Regions from separate parts of the uncultured Gilvimarinus sp. genome, predicted to be linked through region 1. Evidence: predicted binding sites of a transcription regulator. Region 1 holds the regulator's gene; each other region holds the start of a gene.

What was found. The regulator LexA, encoded in region 1, represses DNA repair genes until DNA is damaged. The targets are predictions, from matches to a motif close to ACTGTNTNTANANACAGT.
Region 2: dinB (DNA polymerase IV) is a predicted target of LexA. The motif match lies at 1,044-1,061, and genes of this name have one in related genera.
Region 3: imuA (translesion DNA synthesis-associated protein ImuA) is a predicted target of LexA. The motif match lies at 957-974, and genes of this name have one in related genera.

Annotation. Positions count from the first base shown of each region.
Region 1 covers NZ_CAXAUC010000001.1:924,934-927,199, reverse strand. The annotation lists gene AACY82_RS04090 (hypothetical protein) at 103-363, shown strand; gene AACY82_RS04085 (hypothetical protein) at 512-922, opposite strand; gene lexA (transcriptional repressor LexA) at 915-1,517, opposite strand; gene AACY82_RS04075 (mechanosensitive ion channel family protein) at 1,755-2,266, shown strand, end outside.
Region 2 covers NZ_CAXAUC010000004.1:52,718-54,983, forward strand. The annotation lists gene AACY82_RS08635 (hypothetical protein) at 1-757, opposite strand, end outside; gene dinB (DNA polymerase IV) at 1,076-2,152, shown strand.
Region 3 covers NZ_CAXAUC010000008.1:170,383-172,648, reverse strand. The annotation lists gene AACY82_RS13250 (DNA polymerase Y family protein) at 1-238, opposite strand, end outside; gene imuA (translesion DNA synthesis-associated protein ImuA) at 256-936, opposite strand; gene recJ (single-stranded-DNA-specific exonuclease RecJ) at 1,124-2,266, shown strand, end outside.

The DNA of each region.
Region 1 (2,266 bases):
GAGTGGCTTTGCATTTATCGTCGCGGGCAAAAGTGCTAGAATGATCGAATCATTCGATTTCGTTAAAACTGAATACCTGTCTTTTGCTCAGGTGGAGACTCCATGTCAGCTTCTTTGTATGAAATTGTCGAGCTAACCAATGGTGATGTTGTGCTACAGCGCGCCGATGAAAATGGCGAGCCTTTGGTGAGTATTCGGTTTTCGGCCGAGTCGCTGTCATTTATGCGCGATGGTAAGTTTGATGTGGCGAAAGCCATGATTGAGGCAGGTATGGAAGTGGCCGGCGACCTGGCCGACACGCCCCCTGAAGAGCTTTCGGACGATCCAGAGTCAGAATTGTACAGCGAGCGAACCCTGCACTAGGGTGCGCTGGCGGTTGCCTGCTTTTTGCGAGCTTGCAAAACACTCCTGTCGGCCTTTAGCTAACCTGTTGTTCCCCCTTCCTTAGGTCCTTGTCCCTTATACAGTAATTCGGCGTTTACTCAGCCCTGGCGTTACTTGTCGGGCTTGACTAGCGATAACGTAAAATCAGCGCCTGGCTGTTGCCGGCGTAGGCCGCTTGCTCTAGGTAGCGCTCTTGCCCTTGACTAAGAGCGCCGGGGCTGGCGATAACGGTATGGCTGTTGCCCAGCTCAAGTGCATCCCAGGTGACCCAAAGTTGCTGATCACTATCGCGGCAGTGTACTTGGCGTAAACGCAGTGGGTCGATCCCAAAGCTGATGAGTAGTTCGGCTGGCAGCGGCTCTGAGGTTACCCATGTGAGCCAGCGCTGGCTGTCTTGGCGGCATAGGTGGGCCACCATGGGCAATATCATGCTCCAGCTGCTGGCGGCACCTTGAGCTAACACCAGCTCGGTAAGGCCGGCGTTAGTGGACGCTGTTTGCGTTGAGTGCTGTTGGGGAAAACTCGGTGCATTATTCACGGCGAATGACTCCTACACTTAGACCTTCAATACTAAAACTCTGGTCGCGCAGATCGACGACAATGACGTCAAAGTCGGGGTTCTCGGGCCAGAGCTCAACCTGTGCGCGGTTGCCTTCGCGCTTAAAGCGTTTTACCGTCACCTCATCTTCGATGCGGGCAACGACAATTTGGCCGTTGTGCACTTGATCGGTCCGGTGTACGGCCAGTAAGTCGCCGTCGAGAATCCCCGCGTCTTTCATGCTCATGCCTTGTACGCTAAGCAGATAGTGGGCTTGGGGATGAAAAAAGCTGGGCGGGATATCGCAGTAATTCTCGATGTGCTCTTGTGCAAGTATCGGGTTGCCCGCCGCAACGCGCCCTACAATGGGTAAGCCCTGCTGCCCTTCGGGTAGCTTAATGCCGCGAGAGGCCCCCGGGATTAGCTCAATTGCGCCTTTGCGGGCGAGCGCTTTAATGTGCTCTTCGGCCGCATTGGCCGATTTGTAGCCCAGCATGCGGGCAATCTCGGCCCGGGTGGGTGGGTAGCCGGTTTCATCGGAGTAGCTTTTAATTAACTCCAGAACCTGTTGTTGGCGTGCCGTTAGGTTTTGCATATCCCTTACCTTTGGGTTGATGTATGGCGGTAACAGCGTGCGTGGCCTCAAGTGCCATTGCACGAAGTGTTCGTCGGCGTTCCGCGCACTGTTTGGCTGTACAGTATCTGTGATTATATACAGTTAATTTTACTGTGCAAGCATCCAGTTGTTGGCAATGACAATTATCTGGGCGGTTGGTTATACTAGCGGCCCGAAAAAGACCTTTCAGGGTCAGCGTGAGTAGGAGAGAGATCGATGGAGCAGTTGCAAGGCTGGTACGAAGGGCTGGTTAATGACGACCGCCTGTGGGTGTTAAAGGTGTTTGCGGTGGTGTTGGCAACGCTGCTTTTGGCGACCTTGGCGCGAGTGATTCTTAATTATTTGATGCGCCACGCGAGTAAAACACGCAATCGCTGGGACGATACCGTGGTCGAATCGGCGCTTAAGCCGCTGCGCTGCTTAATCTGGCTGGTGGGTCTATGTCTAGCCGCAGAGCTGGCGCAAAACGGCACTGAGGAGTCGTTGCTGGCGTTTGCCGACACTGTGTTGCGCATTGGTGTGATTGTTCTGCTTACGTGGTTTTTGGTGCGTCTGATTAAGTACAGCGAGCGCAACTTTCTTGAGCCAGTCGAGGGTAAGCCATCGGACCCCACCACGGTGATGGCAGTCGGTAAGCTGTTGCGAATTGCGATTGTGATCACCTCGGCTTTGGTGCTGCTGCAGTCGCTCGGTTACAGCATATCGGGGGTGTTGGCGTTTGGCGGTAT
Region 2 (2,266 bases), on a different contig from region 1:
GCTTACGACCGCGCTTTGCTGGAGCCTTCTTGGCCGGTGCTTTTTTGGCAGCACGCTTAACCGGTGCCTTTTTGGCTTTGGTGGCCGGCTTAGCTTTGGCTTTTTTAGGCGCATTTTTGGCTTTCGCTTTCGCGGCAGCTTTTTTAGCGGCTAGTTTGGCTTTAGCAGCGGCTTTCTTTTCGGCGGCTTTTTGCTTAGCAGCGGCCTTTTTGGCAGCGGCTTTAGCGCGAGCGGCGGCTTTCTTGGCGGCTAGTTTGGCTTTAGCAGCGGCTTTTTTCTCGGCGGCTTTCTGACGAATAGCGGCTTTCTTAGCAGCGGCTTTTGCTTTAGTGGCTTCTTTGCGCTCAGCGGCTTTCTGCTTTTTAGCTACTTCAGCTTCTGCTTTAGCGTTAGCCTTAGCGTGTTGCGCTGCAGCACGGTTAGACGCCTTAATAGCGTTTAAGGTGTGCTTCAGGCCTGCCAGAGTTGATTTGGCGCTGGTCGCTTCGGCTTGAGCTTTGCGTACGGCAGCGTTAGCGGCCGTTACTTGCTTAGCTGCAGCGGCGGTGGCTTTTTTCTTTTTGGCGCTAGCCAATTTGGTGCGGGCTGATTTGAGAGCATTGTTTGCTTTCGTTACCGCTTTTTGTTGAGTTTCAACTGCCTTGGCCGCAGCTGTTTCTTCTGCGGTGCGGGCTTTGGTCAACTGGGTTTGCAATTGCGCCAGTTGTTTTTCCAATTGTGCAACTGTATCAACAGCTTTAGTTTTACGAGCAGCCATGGTGAGCTTCCTTTATTGTTGTGAACAAAAAAGTGAACGGACAAAATCCGAGTGGGTAATACGTTAAAACTTTACGTATGAATTTCAAGCATTTTACGACATTTTCAGTAAAAAAATTGGCTTTTTAGCAAAAATTAATCGCTTTATGCGTTTTTTTTTAAGGTTTAAGGCATTTTTTTTAAATTTATCGGTTTGTTGGACGGTTTTTACTGCGCAATATTTTTGTTGCGATGCTTCTTTTAATAAAACCGCGATGCGCTAGTGTTTACACGAACAGTTAATTTATACTGTGTGTATATACAGTTTTTGAGGGTGTGTATGAGCCGCACAATTATTCACTGCGACGCCGATTGTTTTTTTGCTGCGATTGAAATGCGAGATAACCCCGAGTTAGTTGGACGAGCCATCGCCGTTGGCGGTCATCCAGACCGGCGCGGTGTTATCTCTACGTGCAATTATGCGGCGCGACAATTTGGGGTGCGTTCGGCGATGGCCTCCGCTTATGCACTACGGTTGTGCCCAGGTCTTACGATTTTGCCGCACCGAATGGTGCACTACCGAGAGGCTTCACAAAAAATAATGGCGATATTTCATCGCTTTACGGACTTGGTTGAGCCGCTGTCGCTAGATGAGGCTTTTTTAGATGTGTCGGAGCTGGTGACTGAGGGAGGTAGTGCAAGACAGATTGCGGCTGCTATTCGCAAACAGGTGGTTGAAGAGGTGGGCATTACGGTTTCGGCTGGCGTTGCTCCCAATAAGTTTTTGGCCAAGGTTGCCAGTGATTGGCGCAAACCCGATGGTTTGTTTGAAGTACGGCCTGATCAGTTGTCGGAGTTTGTCGCGCAGCTCCCCGTTAGTTGCATACCTGGTGTTGGTCGGGTAACCGCTGAACGTTTGGTGCAGCTACAAGTGAAAAGCTGTGGTGATCTGCTGGCTTTTAGTGAGCAGGATTTATGTGATCGTTTCGGACAGTTTGGTTCGCGTTTGTATCATTGCAGCCGCGGAGTGGATACGCGCTTGGTGCGTAGCGAACGACAGAGAAAGTCCGTCAGTGTGGAGCAGACGTTTGCGCGTGATTTGCCGGCAAGTGAGGCCTGCGACCTTTACCTCGAGGAATTAATGGCACGGTTGCAAGCGCGTATTGATAAGTTAACGAGTCGTTATGGTGTTGGTAAAGCGTTTGTGAAGGTGAAGTTTGCCGATTTCTCTAGCACCACGTTAGAGCGTGCCGGGGGCGAGTTTGGTTATAACAATTTTGCCGAGCTAATACATGAGGCCGCGAGCCGCAATGAAGGCTTGGTGCGCTTGTTGGGGGTGGGGGTTCGCTTGACCGACGCTGAGGCAAAGCTGCCTACGGAGGTCGGTCAGTTGGGGCTGTTTGGGGGTAGCCCTTAAGCCGCCGTAGAAGTGACGCCTCGCCCGTTTATGGTGCGTCGCCTGACCTGAGGTGGTTAAAAATCACCCAAAGATCTCAGTTTACGAATATTTGCGTACAAATTTGCGGTAAAT
Region 3 (2,266 bases), on a different contig from region 1:
GGGCGAGTTCTTGTAGGCGGCGCGGGGCAAAGTCGTCTTGGTATGGGTGCACCTCTAAGTTCCGGCACAAAGAGCTGGCAAGCCCCAGCCCCATGTCGAGCTGTAAGCCCTCTGCCTGAGCGGCCCGATTTATTTGCACTAGCACATGCCTGCGGTTGCAGGCGATTGCCCGCGGTTGCCCGGTGGCGGGCAGGCTGTCTAGCTGCAGGGCCGGAAAGTGCAAGTAAAGCCACAACATGGCGCAATATCCGTAGCTTACGCCCGCCGCCGCTTGGAGGGCAGCGGACGGACATTGGCGGGCAGTGGAGCAATGGTTTGTTCGGGCCAGCGCTCGCGCCAGTCTAGGGTGATCGGGGCGGTGGCCCAACCGCCTTTGCGTTTGGTTATCGTGGCTTGTATGCCAATGCTGGAGGCCTGTAGCAGCAGGCTTAAATGAAGTGGCAAAGAGATGTTTTCACGTCTGGGTGGTTGTAGCCACCATAAACTGGCGCCCCCCTCAATAGCGGCTAACTGCAATCGCTTGAGCTGACTAACCTCAAGGTTGTTTTGCCACAGGAGCACCGACAAGCAGCAACCACTTTGCAGGCACTGTTCGGCGCTCCACAGGGCCTGCTTGGTGTCAGTGGTGTGGAGTACTTGTACGTCACTCAAATCAACCCCGGCGTTATACCAAAAGTCTGGGTAGGGGCGCCCCGGTGGGTTAATAAAAACCAGTAGCTTGCCCCGGGTAGGCTCGGCCAATAAATAGGGCAGCAATAAGCGCAGCTCGCCAATGCCTGTGGGGCTTTGCAGGCGATTAACCCCCACAGCGGGAAGCCCGCCACCCAGCACGCGATCTAGGGGGGCAAAACCCGACGGGCGCACGGGTGCCGGAGGGGCTAACTGGCGCCCCCGGTATACGGTGCGCTGTTGTAATAACTCGTCGAGAGAGGGCATCTGGGTAAATCCTAACAAAAACTGTATTTATATACAGTATAGGCGCTGGTTTGAATTTGCAACAAGGTAATGAGGTTGGCGGCTTTTGTGCCGACCGCCACCTTTGCGGCGCGAGCTGAACCACGGTAGTAATACCTTGGGCACGACCTTACAATGGCGCCTTGCAGAAACTGGAGTTGAGATCTCTGTGAAAAAATTGATTAAACAACGTACCGCACAGGCTGAATTTAACAGCGACCAGCTACCGGCACTGCTGAGGCGAATATACAGCGCCCGCGGTGTGCGCGATGAGCGCGAATTGGCGCTAACGCTAAAAGAGCTACTCAAGCCCACCATGAAAGGCCTGCCCGAGGCCGCCAGCTTATTGGCCGATGCCGTGGTGGCCGATGCGCGTATTTTAATTGTCGGCGACTTTGACTGCGACGGTGCCACCAGCTCGGCTTTAGCGGTGTTGGCGCTAAAAGCGATGGGGGCTCATCAGGTTGATTTTTTAGTGCCCAACCGGTTTGAGTACGGTTATGGTTTAACGCCCGAGATTGTCGCGGTAGCGGCCGAGCGCGAGCCGGATTTAATTGTCACGGTGGATAATGGGATCTCCAGCGTAGAGGGCGTTACTGCCGCGCAAGCGCTGGGTATTGCGGTGTTGGTTACCGACCACCATTTGCCCGGTGCCGAGCTGCCAACGGCCGAGGCGATTGTTAATCCCAATCAGCCGGGCTGCGACTTCCCCAGTAAAAACTTGGCTGGCGTCGGGGTGATTTTTTATGTGCTGAATGCTCTGCGGCGCGAGTTGAGTAGTATTGGTTGGTTTGCTGAAGCGGGCATCAAAGAGCCCAATATGGCGCAGTACTTAGATCTAGTCGCACTGGGTACGGTGGCCGATGTGGTGCCGCTGGACCACAACAATCGTATTTTAGTCGAGCAAGGTTTGCAGCGCATTCGCGCCGGCGCTGCCCGGCCCGGTATTTTAGCGCTGCTTGAGGTGGCCGGCCGTGGCCGCGAGCGTTTAGTGGCGGCCGACTTAGGCTTTGCTTTGGGGCCGCGTTTAAACGCGGCCGGCCGGCTCGATGATATGAGTATCGGCATTCAGTGCTTGTTGAGTGACGATTTAATGGCCGCACGGGAGTTGGCGGTGGCGTTGGATGATTTTAACCGCGACCGCAAAGCCATCGAGAGCGGTATGCAGCGTGAGGCACTGCAAATGCTGGACGGTTTAGACGTAGACGAGGGTGGCGAGCTGCCGTGGGGTTTGTGTTTATACGATGCCCGATGGCACCAAGGGGTTATCGGAATTCTCGCCTCGCGCATTAAAGATCGCCACCACCGGCCG